2 regions of the Geobacillus sp. CCR genome follow, and region 1 is predicted to be linked to the other one. Evidence: riboswitches for the same ligand, from Rfam matches in the RefSeq annotation. Region 1 holds a riboswitch; the other holds the start of a gene.
What was found. Region 1 has a riboswitch for thiamine pyrophosphate ahead of thiC (phosphomethylpyrimidine synthase ThiC). Riboswitches for the same ligand answer to the same signal wherever they lie in the genome.
Positions count from the first base shown of each region.

Region 2: another riboswitch for thiamine pyrophosphate. It lies ahead of tenA (thiaminase II); the one in region 1 lies ahead of thiC (phosphomethylpyrimidine synthase ThiC).

Region 1 is NZ_JBREBQ010000049.1:4,735-10,362, forward strand. It holds gene ACVBDQ_RS16340 (thiamine pyrophosphate-binding protein) at 1-4, opposite strand, end outside; gene ACVBDQ_RS16345 (aminotransferase class I/II-fold pyridoxal phosphate-dependent enzyme) at 1-1,179, opposite strand; gene thiC (phosphomethylpyrimidine synthase ThiC) at 1,778-3,466, opposite strand; TPP riboswitch at 3,621-3,734, opposite strand; gene ACVBDQ_RS16355 (methyl-accepting chemotaxis protein) at 3,870-5,123, opposite strand; partial or broken gene ACVBDQ_RS16360 (IS982 family transposase) at 5,363-5,524, shown strand.
Region 2 is NZ_JBREBQ010000037.1:8,766-14,393, forward strand. It holds gene ACVBDQ_RS14915 (MFS transporter) at 1-1,078, shown strand, start outside; gene ACVBDQ_RS14920 (class I SAM-dependent rRNA methyltransferase) at 1,142-2,326, opposite strand; TPP riboswitch at 2,469-2,576, shown strand; gene tenA (thiaminase II) at 2,683-3,366, shown strand; gene ACVBDQ_RS14930 (ECF transporter S component) at 3,390-3,980, shown strand; gene ACVBDQ_RS14935 (ABC transporter ATP-binding protein) at 3,995-5,446, shown strand; gene ACVBDQ_RS14940 (energy-coupling factor transporter transmembrane component T family protein) at 5,446-5,628, shown strand, end outside.

The sequences.
Region 1 (5,628 bases):
TCATCGCGCCGATTCCTCCCAATCCACTTGCTTCCATCGTTCAACGGCTTGCTGCAGACGCTCCATCGGCGCTGACAGCGATACGCGGACATATCCTTCCCCTGCGGATCCAAACGCTGTTCCCGGTGTTACGATGACTCCCGCTTCTTCCAGCAATTTGGCGGCAAATCGTTCGGACGAGTATCCGTCATAGACCGGGATCCACAAGAAAAAGGTCGCTTTCGGCCGCTGCACGTCGATGCCCAGTTCTCGAAGTCTCTCGACCATCATATTCATGCGTTGTTCATAAATGCGGCTATTTTCTCGAATAAACGTCCGTCCGTTCGTCAAAGCGGCCACCGCCGCCTTCTGGATCGGAATAAACTGGCACGTATCCGTGTTGCTCTTGATCACCGAAAGCGCTCGAATCATGTCCCGGTTTCCGACTACGTATCCGATGCGGCAGCCGGCCATGTTATAGCTTTTGGACAACGATCCAAATTCCACCGCCACTTCCTTTGCCCCGTCCACCTGCAAAATGCTCGGCGCTTGAAAACCGGCAAACGTCACGAACGAGTAGGCCGCATCATGAGCAATGAACATCTGGTGCTGACGGGCAAGTGAAACGGCTTCGGCAAATACATCCAAATCGACAGCGGCGGCCGTCGGATTGCTCGGATAATTGAGAAACATGATTTTCGCTTGGTCATAAACGGACGAGGGAAGCGCATCAAACCGAGGAATATAACCATGTTGCGCATCGAGCGGCAGCGATAGGCTCTGGCCGCGGGCAAAATGGACGGCCGTCCGATAGACGGGATAGCCCGGATCAGGCACTAAGGCGAGCTCGCCGGGATTGAGAACGGCTTGCAGCAAATGGACGATTCCTTCTTTCGAGCCGATTAACGCCAACACCTCGGTCTCCGGATCGAGCTTGACGCCATATTCCCGTTCATAAAAACGCGCGACCGCTTCCCGATACTCCCTGCAGCCGCCATACGGCGAATACGTATAGTGTTCTGGCGCATCGAGCGCTTCTTTCAACTCTTCGATGACAAAGGAAGGGGGCGGCAAATCGGGGGCGCCGATCCCTAAATCAATGACATCGACCCCGAGCTTTAGCAATTCTTCTTTTTTCTTCTGAAATCGGGAGAACAAATATGGCGGCATCGTCTGCACAATATCGGAAAATGTGTTCAATCCCATCCCTCCTCATAGCCCTTCGTTTCAGTTTATGCGCACGCCCATCACCCTCATGCCCGTCTCACGTTCAAGAAGCAGCCTATCATACCAATGGCTTTCTCACATCAAGACATCATCAAAATCTTTTTTCTCGAAAAGCGGTCGATGCAGGAGAAGGGGTTATTTTTTCACTAAGCTGCTAGAAAAACGCGATCAACCTTCTGAAACCCGGCCCTTTCGCCATAAAAAGAAGCGGCCGGCATCATCCACGGTTCGATGACGCAACTGGCCGCTGTCTATGGAAGCGAAGCGCCGGCGAAGGCGCCGCGATAGACTGCGCAGTTTTCCCCGCATGATCATTCTATGACTAGAAATTTGCACCTTATGCCATTATCATAATCAATCCGAAACGATTTGTAAATATATTTTTTAAAAATTATATATTTTTAAAATAATAAGGAACCGCACCAATTTGCACAACAAACAAGAGGGGCGGTGAACGTTCGCCCCCCTCCGCTGCTTCGATCAGCACCGAGCGTTTTCCAGCTCATGCTTTTTCCGTTGATCGAACTTCCATATCCTCTCCACCATGCCGAGCATCGCAGCCCGCTTCTTGTCATTGATACAGCGACGACCCTTGCCGAATAAATTGTTGCGCTTTTTCTTTCATCCCCTCCTCTTTGATTTTCCGTTGCAGTTCATGTGAAATGTTCATGGAACAAAATTTCGGCCCGCACATCGAACAAAAATGGGCCGTTTTCGCCGCCTCAGCCGGCAATGTTTCATCATGATACTCGCGGGCCCGTTCCGGATCGAGGGATAAATTGAACTGATCGTTCCAACGAAATTCAAAGCGCGCTTTCGAGAGCGCGTCGTCACGCTGCTGAGCGGCTGGATGCCCTTTTGCCAGATCAGCCGCATGGGCGGCGATTTTATAGGCCACGACCCCGGCGCGTACGTCCTCTTTATTCGGCAACCCTAAATGTTCTTTGGGCGTTACGTAACAAAGCATCGCCGTTCCATAAGCGCCAATGATGGCGGCGCCAATCGCTGACGTAATATGGTCATACCCGGGCGCGATGTCGGTGACAAGCGGCCCTAACGTATAAAACGGCGCTCCATGACAAATTTCCTGTTCCCGCTCGACATTTTCGCGAATTTTATGCATCGGAATGTGCCCCGGCCCTTCGATCATCACCTGCACATCATGCTTCCAGGCGATTTTCGTCAGCTCGCCGAGCGTCTTGAGTTCCGCAAACTGCGCCTCATCGTTCGCATCGGCGATGGAGCCGGGGCGCAAGCCGTCGCCAAGGGAGATCGCGACATCGTATTGTTTCAAAATCTCGCAGATTTCTTCAAAATGCGTATACAAAAAGTTTTCTTCATGGTGGGCCAAACACCATTGGGCGATGATCGAGCCGCCGCGCGAGACAATTCCGGTCGTCCGGTTGGCGGTGAGCGGAATGTAATGAAGCCGCACACCGGCGTGGATCGTCATGTAGTCGACTCCTTGTTCAGCCTGCTCGATGAGCGTCTCGCGGTACACGTCCCATGTCAGCTTCTCCGGCACCCCTCCTACCTTTTCGAGCGCCTGATAAATCGGCACCGTTCCCACGGGGACCGGCGAATTGCGGATGATGTACTCGCGCGTTTCATGAATGTGTTTGCCGGTCGATAAATCCATGACCGTATCGGCGCCCCAACGCACTGCCCAAAGCAATTTTTCCACTTCGTCTTCAATCGATGAAGAAACAGCCGAGTTGCCGATATTGGCATTAATTTTCACATGGAAACGACGTCCGATGATCATCGGTTCGCTCTCTGGATGGTTAATATTGGCCGGAATAATGGCCCGACCAGCGGCGACTTCTTGGCGGACAATTTCTGGATCGATTTGTTCACGAATCGCGACAAACTCCATTTCTGGCGTAATGATCCCCCGTTTGGCGTAATGCATTTGTGTCACTGTTTTTCCGGGCTTTGCCCTCAATGGACGGCGCACGAACGGCAGCGGGCGGACGCCGGCGGTCGCTGATGGCTTCACTTCTTCGACATCGCCGCGCTCAACAATCCAGTTGCGGCGAAGAGGCGGCAATCCTTTTTCGACGTCCGGCTCAAAATGAGGATCGGTGTATGGACCGGTTGTGTCATAGACGCGCACCGGCTCGTTTTCCACCGTTCCTTGCGGCGTTTTCGTCGGCGACAACACGATCTCTCTCATCGGCACGCGCACATCCTTGCGCGATCCTTCAATGTACACCTTGCGGCTGGCTGGAAATGACATGAACGAGCGGATGTTTTCCATGCGGCTTTCCTCCTTTGAAATGGTGGTTGAGACCTGCAGCCGCACCAGCAAAAGAGAGGCAAAAACGGGGGATATTTACGCAAAAACGGGTTCCGCAAAACGAACGGAACCCGATCAAGGCAAAAAGGCCAAATGAACAGCCTGTGCGTCCATCTGTTCCCGCTGCCTGCTTCCCTACGCTGGCATGACCCAGATCAGGTTCAAAGGGTCAAAGAACTTCATCGCGTTCTTTTCTCAGCCCGGCTCCCGGACTCCCCTAGCAGATGAGCGTATAACAATGATGACTGACTTTTTTTATTTTATCAGGCAATTGGCAAAGATGCAAACCATTTTATTCCAAACGTTGACTCCCACACGTCGTTTGAAAGCCCCTCTTTCTCGAAGAAAGCGTCCTTTTCCTCACTCACACAGAAAATTTCTTCAGCATTGCCCGCATCTCGTCCGCCATCTGACCGAGCGATGTCGACGAAGAGGCGATTTCCTCGACGGAAGCCATTTGTTCCTGCGTCGCTGCCGATACGTTGGCCGCACCAGACGCTGACTGTTCGACAATATTGGTCATCTGTTGGAGTGCGTCGTTCACTTGACGAGCATGCTCCGTCATTTGCTCGATGGCGGACGATACTTGTCCAATTTGTTTGCTCACTTGGCCGACCTCCTCGCGGATATGGGCAAATGATTGGCCGCATGCCGCCGCAACGTTCAATCCTTTCGCCACTTCGGCGATCACCTGTTCGGCAGACGCAACTGCCCGCTTCGTTTCTTCTTGAATGTAACCGATCAGCTCGGAAATTTGTTGCGCTGAGCGCGCTGATTGTTCTGCGAGCTTCCTCACTTCGTCCGCGACAACCGCAAACCCTTTCCCTTGCTCGCCGGCGCGCGCCGCTTCGATCGCCGCATTGAGCGCCAACAAATTCGTCTGCGACGCAATGCCGGTGATCGCTTCCGTAATCTGTCCAATCTCGTTGGAGCGCTCCCCAAGCCCTTTCACCACCTGGCCGAGCGTTTGCACATGATCGTAAATGAACTGCATTTGCTCGGACATTTGTCCGATTGACTGCTTGCCGTCCTCTGCTTTCGCCGACGTTTTCTCGGCGCGGTGCGCCACATCTTTCGTATGGCAAGCGACGTCGCTCAATGTTTGGGAAATATCATGCACGGACGCGGCGGTGGTGCGGACAGCATCGGCCTGTTCCTCCGCACTTGCCGCAAGCGTTTCCATCGTTGTCGCAATTTGCTCTGTCGCTTTCGTCGTCTGTTCGGCGACAGCGGCAAGCTGCTGAGAATATTGCGCTACTTCTTCGGCATGATGTTGGATTTGCCCCATCACACTTTGCCAAGCGTCTGCCATATCGTTTAACGACGCCGCAATCGGCCGCAGCTGCTGCACGCGATCAAGCGGTATGCGCACCGTCAAATCTCCGCCTGTCATCTTGCCTAAATGTTCGTTAATAACGGCAATCGGGGCAACAAACCGTCGATAGTTGAGCGTTGCCGAAACGAAGCCGAGCATCGCGCCAAACAGCACTGTAGCAACAAGCGTCCACCAAAATGCCGCCCCGCGAATGCCGTTGACCAGGCATGTGGCCATGCCGATCGCCGCTGTGCCAGGAATGACAACGAACATTGTGCGAATGATATAAGTGCTTAACGACAACCCTTTCTCCTCCTTTTTTCCTATTGTCGAAAAATTTTTGTCTGCTGCTGTAGCATTGACATATTCGTCAACGTGCATTGGTTTTCCTTCTTTAGCGCCCAACCGGACATCCTTTATATGACAGGAGTTCATCAAAAACCCGTGGTGCTAGATAAAATCGAGTAAGCATAAAAATAGCCCTTGCTTGTGGATCTCCTGTAGAATGAAAGTGCTATCCAACATTCGAAAGGAGAATCCCCATGCAAGAGCACTTTCATTTTACTACAGATCAAGCAAAGATTCAAAAACAATATGCAGTCATTTTCTTTTTTGTTTCTGCCCAGCTGTCACAAATTCAATTCTATCTTCAACGTCGCAATCGTCATTTGGTGAAACAAGAAGATACGGTGATCATTGCTATATAAGTTGCAATAAAGATTTTCCGATTGTTCGATTCTGTTTTCCTTCATAACAAGTCATTTTGATAGAATGCAGCGGGCGTTCTACTGGATGTAAAACAAAGTTT
Region 2 (5,628 bases), on a different contig from region 1:
GCTGTTTGTCGAGCATTTGGGCGGCAATGATCAGCTGATTGGCGTTGTCGTCGGTGTGTTTACGTTTTCGGCGCTCATCGTCCGTCCGTTCGCAGGCCATGCGCTTGAGACGAAAGGGCGCCGGTTTGTGTTTTTATTGGGGCTTCTCATTTTTGTCATTTCTGTCGGTTCCTACAGCTTGATCTCAAGCATTTTCCTTCTCTTTTTGATGCGGGTCGTCCAAGGAATCGGCTGGGGGTTTTCGACAACCGCTTCCGGAACGGTGGCGACGGACATCATTCCAGCGAGTCGCCGCGGGGAAGGAATGGGCTATTACGGGCTGTCTGGGAATATCGCCTTGGCGTTTGGTCCGTCGCTTGGACTTGTGCTTGCCGCTATGATTCCGTTTAGCCATCTGTTTGCCATTTGTGCGGCGCTTGGAGTCGCTTCGGTGCTGTTTGCCGCCGCAATCACGTATAAAAAAGCGGAAGCCGTGCATGGCAAAGGGGCGAACAGATGGGATTTGTATGAAAAAAGCGCTTTGACCCCGTCGTTGCTGTTGTTTTTCTTGACGGTGACGTTCGGCGGCATCGCCTCATTCTTGCCTCTATATACGGCGCAAAAACAGATCGGCGGCCTGCAGCTGTACTTTTTGCTTTACGCGCTTGCCTTGATGGTGACGCGAACGTTCGCTGGCCAGTTGTATGACCGAAAAGGGCATCGGGCCGTCTTTCTCCCTGGTGCGGGGCTTATTTTGCTGGCGATGCTTCTTCTCGCTTGGCTGCCGGGAGAATGGGCGTTGCTTTTGGCGGCGGTGCTGTACGGTTTCGGCTTTGGCATGGTGCAACCGGGGCTGCAGGCGTGGTCCGTCGAGCGGGCGCCTGCCCACCGCAAGGGAATGGCGAACGCGACATTTTTCTCGTTTTTTGATTTAGGGGTCGGCGTCGGGGCGATAGTGTTTGGCCAAATCAGCCATTGGTTCGGCTATCCGAGCATTTATTTAGCTGCTAGCGGTTCGGTGTTCCTTTCGATGCTTGTCTATCTGTCGGTCTTGCATAAAGAACAATCGCTTCGCCCCAGGGAACGAAAAAACGCTTAGGGATAACCCCTAGGCGTTTTTTCTGCCCAGCGGCGCATCGAAACGGCCTTTGAGGGCGGCTCGTCACCGCCGGGAATGCACTTCGTAAATGGCGAATTTTAAGTAGTCGCCTTCTTCCGCGGCAAGGAGTTTCGGGTGGTCGTAGCCGGCGCCGTTCCAATATACTTGGCGCAGCACTTTTTTTGCGTCAAATGCCGCATCAGCGATCATTTCTTGAAATAGGTGCGGGCGGACGTGGTACGAGCAGCTTGATGTGACGAAAAAGCCGCCGTCTTTGACAAGCTTCAATCCGTTTAAGTTAATGTCTTTATAGCCGCGCAGCGCCTTCGGGACGGCATGGGCCGATTTCGCGAATGCCGGCGGGTCGATGATGACGACATCCCACTGTTTGCCGGCGCGCACTGATTCGCGCAAATAGTCGAAGGCGTTGGCGACGACAAATTCAACGTTCGTGAATCCGTTTAACGCGGCGTTCCGTTTCGCCGTTTCGATGGCATGTTCGGAAATATCGACGGCAGTAGCATGTTTTGCCCCATACAGACAAGCGTTTAGCATAAACGAGCCGGTATGGGTGAAGCAGTCGAGCACGGTTGTCTCCGGACCGATGAGCGGACGAAGAGCGGCGCGGTTTTGCCGTTGGTCGAAGAAAAAGCCTGTTTTTTGTCCGTTTTCAATATCGACGATGTATTTCACGCCGTTTTCCTCGATTTCGATTTCCGTTTCCGCTTCCCCGTACCAAAAGCCTTTTTCTTGTTTGAGACCCTCAAGCTCCCGAACGGACACATCGTTGCGCAAATAAATGGCCCTTGGGGCAAACACGTCAAGCAAGCCGCGCAAAATCCAGTCTTTCCGCCTTTCCATGCCGAGCGCCAAAATTTGCACAACAAGCACATCTTCATATTTGTCGACGATCAATCCGGGCAAAAAGTCGGCTTCGCCATAGACGGCGCGGCAGGAGCGAACGCCGGGAATCATCCGTTCACGGTACGCCCACGCCTGACGGATGCGGTCGATGAAAAAGCGCTCATCGAGTTCATCGTTTGGGTTTTGCGTCAAGACGCGGACGATGATTTGCGAAGCGGGGTTGATATATCCTTTCGCCAGCCAATACCCTTGATGATTGTAAACGTCAACGAAGTCGCCCGGCGCAGCATCGCCTTCGATGCGGTCAACTTCACTTTGAAAAATCCATGGATGCCCTTGCTCAAGCCGTTTTTTCCGTTCTCTTTTCAGGATGACCTTCGCCATCGTTTCCACTCCCATTCCGTCGTCAATTGCTGCGTTTCCATCATAGCGGATTGCAACGCATAGCGCAACGTCGGAGAAAAAAAGATTGACAATCGTTCGTGCCATGGTATGATTAAGTGTAAAGAAAACTGAAAATTGCACCATCATCCACTAGGGGGGCCTTTAGAAAGGCTGAGATCAAAGTGTGCCTTTGAGACCCTTAGCACCTGATCTGGGTAATGCCAGCGTAGGGAAGTGGAGGAGCAGCACAGCAAGGCTAGGCTTTGCCTTGCCAACGTCGCATGCCCACGCCGCTTTCTTTACGCCAATCGGCAAAGGAAGCGGCGTTTTTATTTTGCCAAAAAGGGGGAAAACGAATGTCATTTGCCAAACAATTGCGCCAAGCGGCCGATCCGATCTGGCAGGCGAGTTTCCGCCATCCGTTTGTTCAGGAGCTTGGCCAAGGGACGCTTGCGCGCGAGAAGTTTCGCTATTACGTGATGCAAGATGCCTATTATTTGCGCCATTTTGCCCGCGTGCAGGCGATCGGGGCGGCGAAATCGCCGGATTTGGCGACGACAGCCCGGTTGGCGCACCATGCACAAAGCACGTGCGAAGCCGAGCTGTCTCTGCATGAAACGTTCGCCGAGCTCTTGGGCATTACAGAAGAGGAAAGGGCGGCGTTCATTCCGGCGCCGACGGCGTACGCCTATACGTCGCACATGTACCGCGCGGCGTACGAAGGGCATCTCGGTGATGTTATCGCCGCCATTTTGCCGTGCTACTGGCTGTATTACGAAATTGGCGAGCGCTTGAAAACGTGCCGCCCGAACGATCCGATTTATGAAAAATGGATCGGCACCTACAGTTCGGACTGGTTCCGCTCGCTTGTGGAAGAGCAAATCGCGCGGCTTGACGACATCGCTGACGAGGTCACCGAAGAGGATCGCCATCGGATGAAGCGGCATTTCCTCATCAGCAGCGAATATGAGTACGAGTTTTGGGAGATGGCGTATCGGCTTGAGCAGTGGCCGTCGGCTGAATTGGCGGCGAGCCGTTGACGTGAGACAAGGAGGAGAACAGGATGGAAGTGAAGACAAAAGGGTTAAGATTGGTGGATATTTTAACGACGATCGTCATTGCGATTGTGTTTGGCGTTATTTACAAATTATGGGGACCGCTATATAGCGCGGTGGGAGCAGTAGGGTTTCATCTCGATCAATTCATTTACGGCATGTGGTTTATCGCCTCCTCGCTCGCTTATTTGCTCATTCGCAAGCCAGGGGTGGCGTTGCTCGCGGAGATTGCGGCTTCGTCCGGCGAGCTGATCATGGGATCGCAATGGGGGCTTGAAGTGCTCATTTACGGGGTCGTTCAAGGGCTGTTGGCCGAGCTCGTCTTTGCCGCCTTCCGCTATCGGCGCTTTGATACGTTCGTTGTATCGCTCGGCGCGGTCGGGGCGACGATTGGCTCGCTCATCATGGACTTTTACAAAGGCTATATTGAGGCGCTCGCCCCATGGAATATGGCGCTCTTTTTGCTGGCGCGTTTTATCGGCGCCATCCTCATCTCCGGCGTGCTTGCTGTTTCATTGGCGAAAGCGCTCGAAAAAACCGGAGTGACGCAAATGTGGCGGCCGGCCTCGAAAGACGATTACGATGCATTGAACCGGTAAGGCGGCGAATGGCGATGAAACAAGCAATTGCGATTGATCGGCTGCGCCTGAAATTTCCCGGGAGCGACGGGCTGCTGTTTCGCGACTTGTCGCTTTCGATTGCCGAGGGGGAGAAAGTGCTCCTCCTTGGTCCGTCCGGATGCGGCAAGTCGACATTATTGCAAGTGATGGCTGGCATCATTCCCCGCTCGATCGATGTGCCGATGAAAGCGGAGCGCCTTAAGCGGCCGGAACGGTGGGGCTATGTTTTCCAAGATCCTGATGCTCAATTTTGCATGCCGTATGCGGACGAGGAAATCGCTTTTGCCCTCGAAAATCGAAGCGTGCCGCGCCACGAGATGCCCGTCCGCATCCGTGCCCTGCTGAACCAAGTCGGTTTGGAGATCGCTCCGCATACGGATATTCATACGCTTTCCGGTGGAATGAAGCAGCGATTGGCTCTTGCTTCGGTGCTGGCGCTTGAGCCGGATGTCTTGTTTTTGGATGAGCCGACGGCGCTGCTTGATGAAGAAGGGACGAAGGCGGTATGGCAAACGGTGAAGCAGGTGGGCCGCGGCAAAACGGTCATCATCGTCGAGCATAAAATTGACCATGTGCTCGACTTTGTGGATCGCATTGTCTTGTTCGGCCGCGATGGGCGCATCATCGCCGACGGCGAGGCGAAGGCGGTGTTTTCCGACTATAAAGACGTCATTGCCGCTGAAGGGATTTGGTATCCAGGCGTCTGGGATGACTATGACCGGACGGCAAGGCGGCGAAATCGCCATCGAGGCGAGGAGCTTCTTCGCCTCGCCCGTTTTCGCGGGTTCCGCGGCCGGGAGGCGAAAATCTATGTTCCTGAAGCAACGGTGCACGCCGGCGAATGGATTGCCGTCACCGGAAAAAACGGCGCCGGTAAAAGCACGTTGCTGCACGCGCTTATGCAACTCATCCGCACGGACGGAGAGTATATGCTGCTAGGCGCCGACATCAAGCGGCAACACCCGCTTTACCGCCATATTGCGTTTGTTTTCCAAAATCCGGAATGGCAATTTGTCGCCCATTCCGTTCGCGAAGAGCTCGCCTACTCGCTTCGGCTTGAGGGGCGGCCGAAAGAGGAAATTGAGGGAATCGTCGACCGTCTGTTGCGTGAATTTGACCTTGTTGAGCAGCAAGACCAGCACCCGTACCAACTGTCGGTCGGACAAAAGCGGCGGTTGAGCGTCGCCGCTTCGATCGTCGCCGGCCAGCGCCTCTTTTTGCTTGATGAGCCGACATTTGGGCAAGATGCAAAAAATACGTTCGCGTTGCTCGAAATGCTTGAAGCATACCGTGAACAAGGGGCGGCGATCATGATGGTTACACATGACGAACAAATCGTCCGCCGCTTTGCGACGAGACAGTGGGTGATTGAAGATGGGGCGCTCGTTCGGGACGAACGGCTTGACATCCGAGAGCCGGTGTTGGCGGAAGGTGGGGCAGGGTGATGAAATGGGAGGTTCGCTGCCGCGAGACATGGCTTCATGAGACGAACCCGAGTTTGAAGCTCATTGTGCTTGTCGTGCTCTTTTTCGCTGTCTTGTTCATTCATAACCCGAACGTGCTGATTAACGTTTCGCTCGCTCTCTTCGTTTTGTTTTGCTTTGGCACCGGCTATCCGGCGAATGTG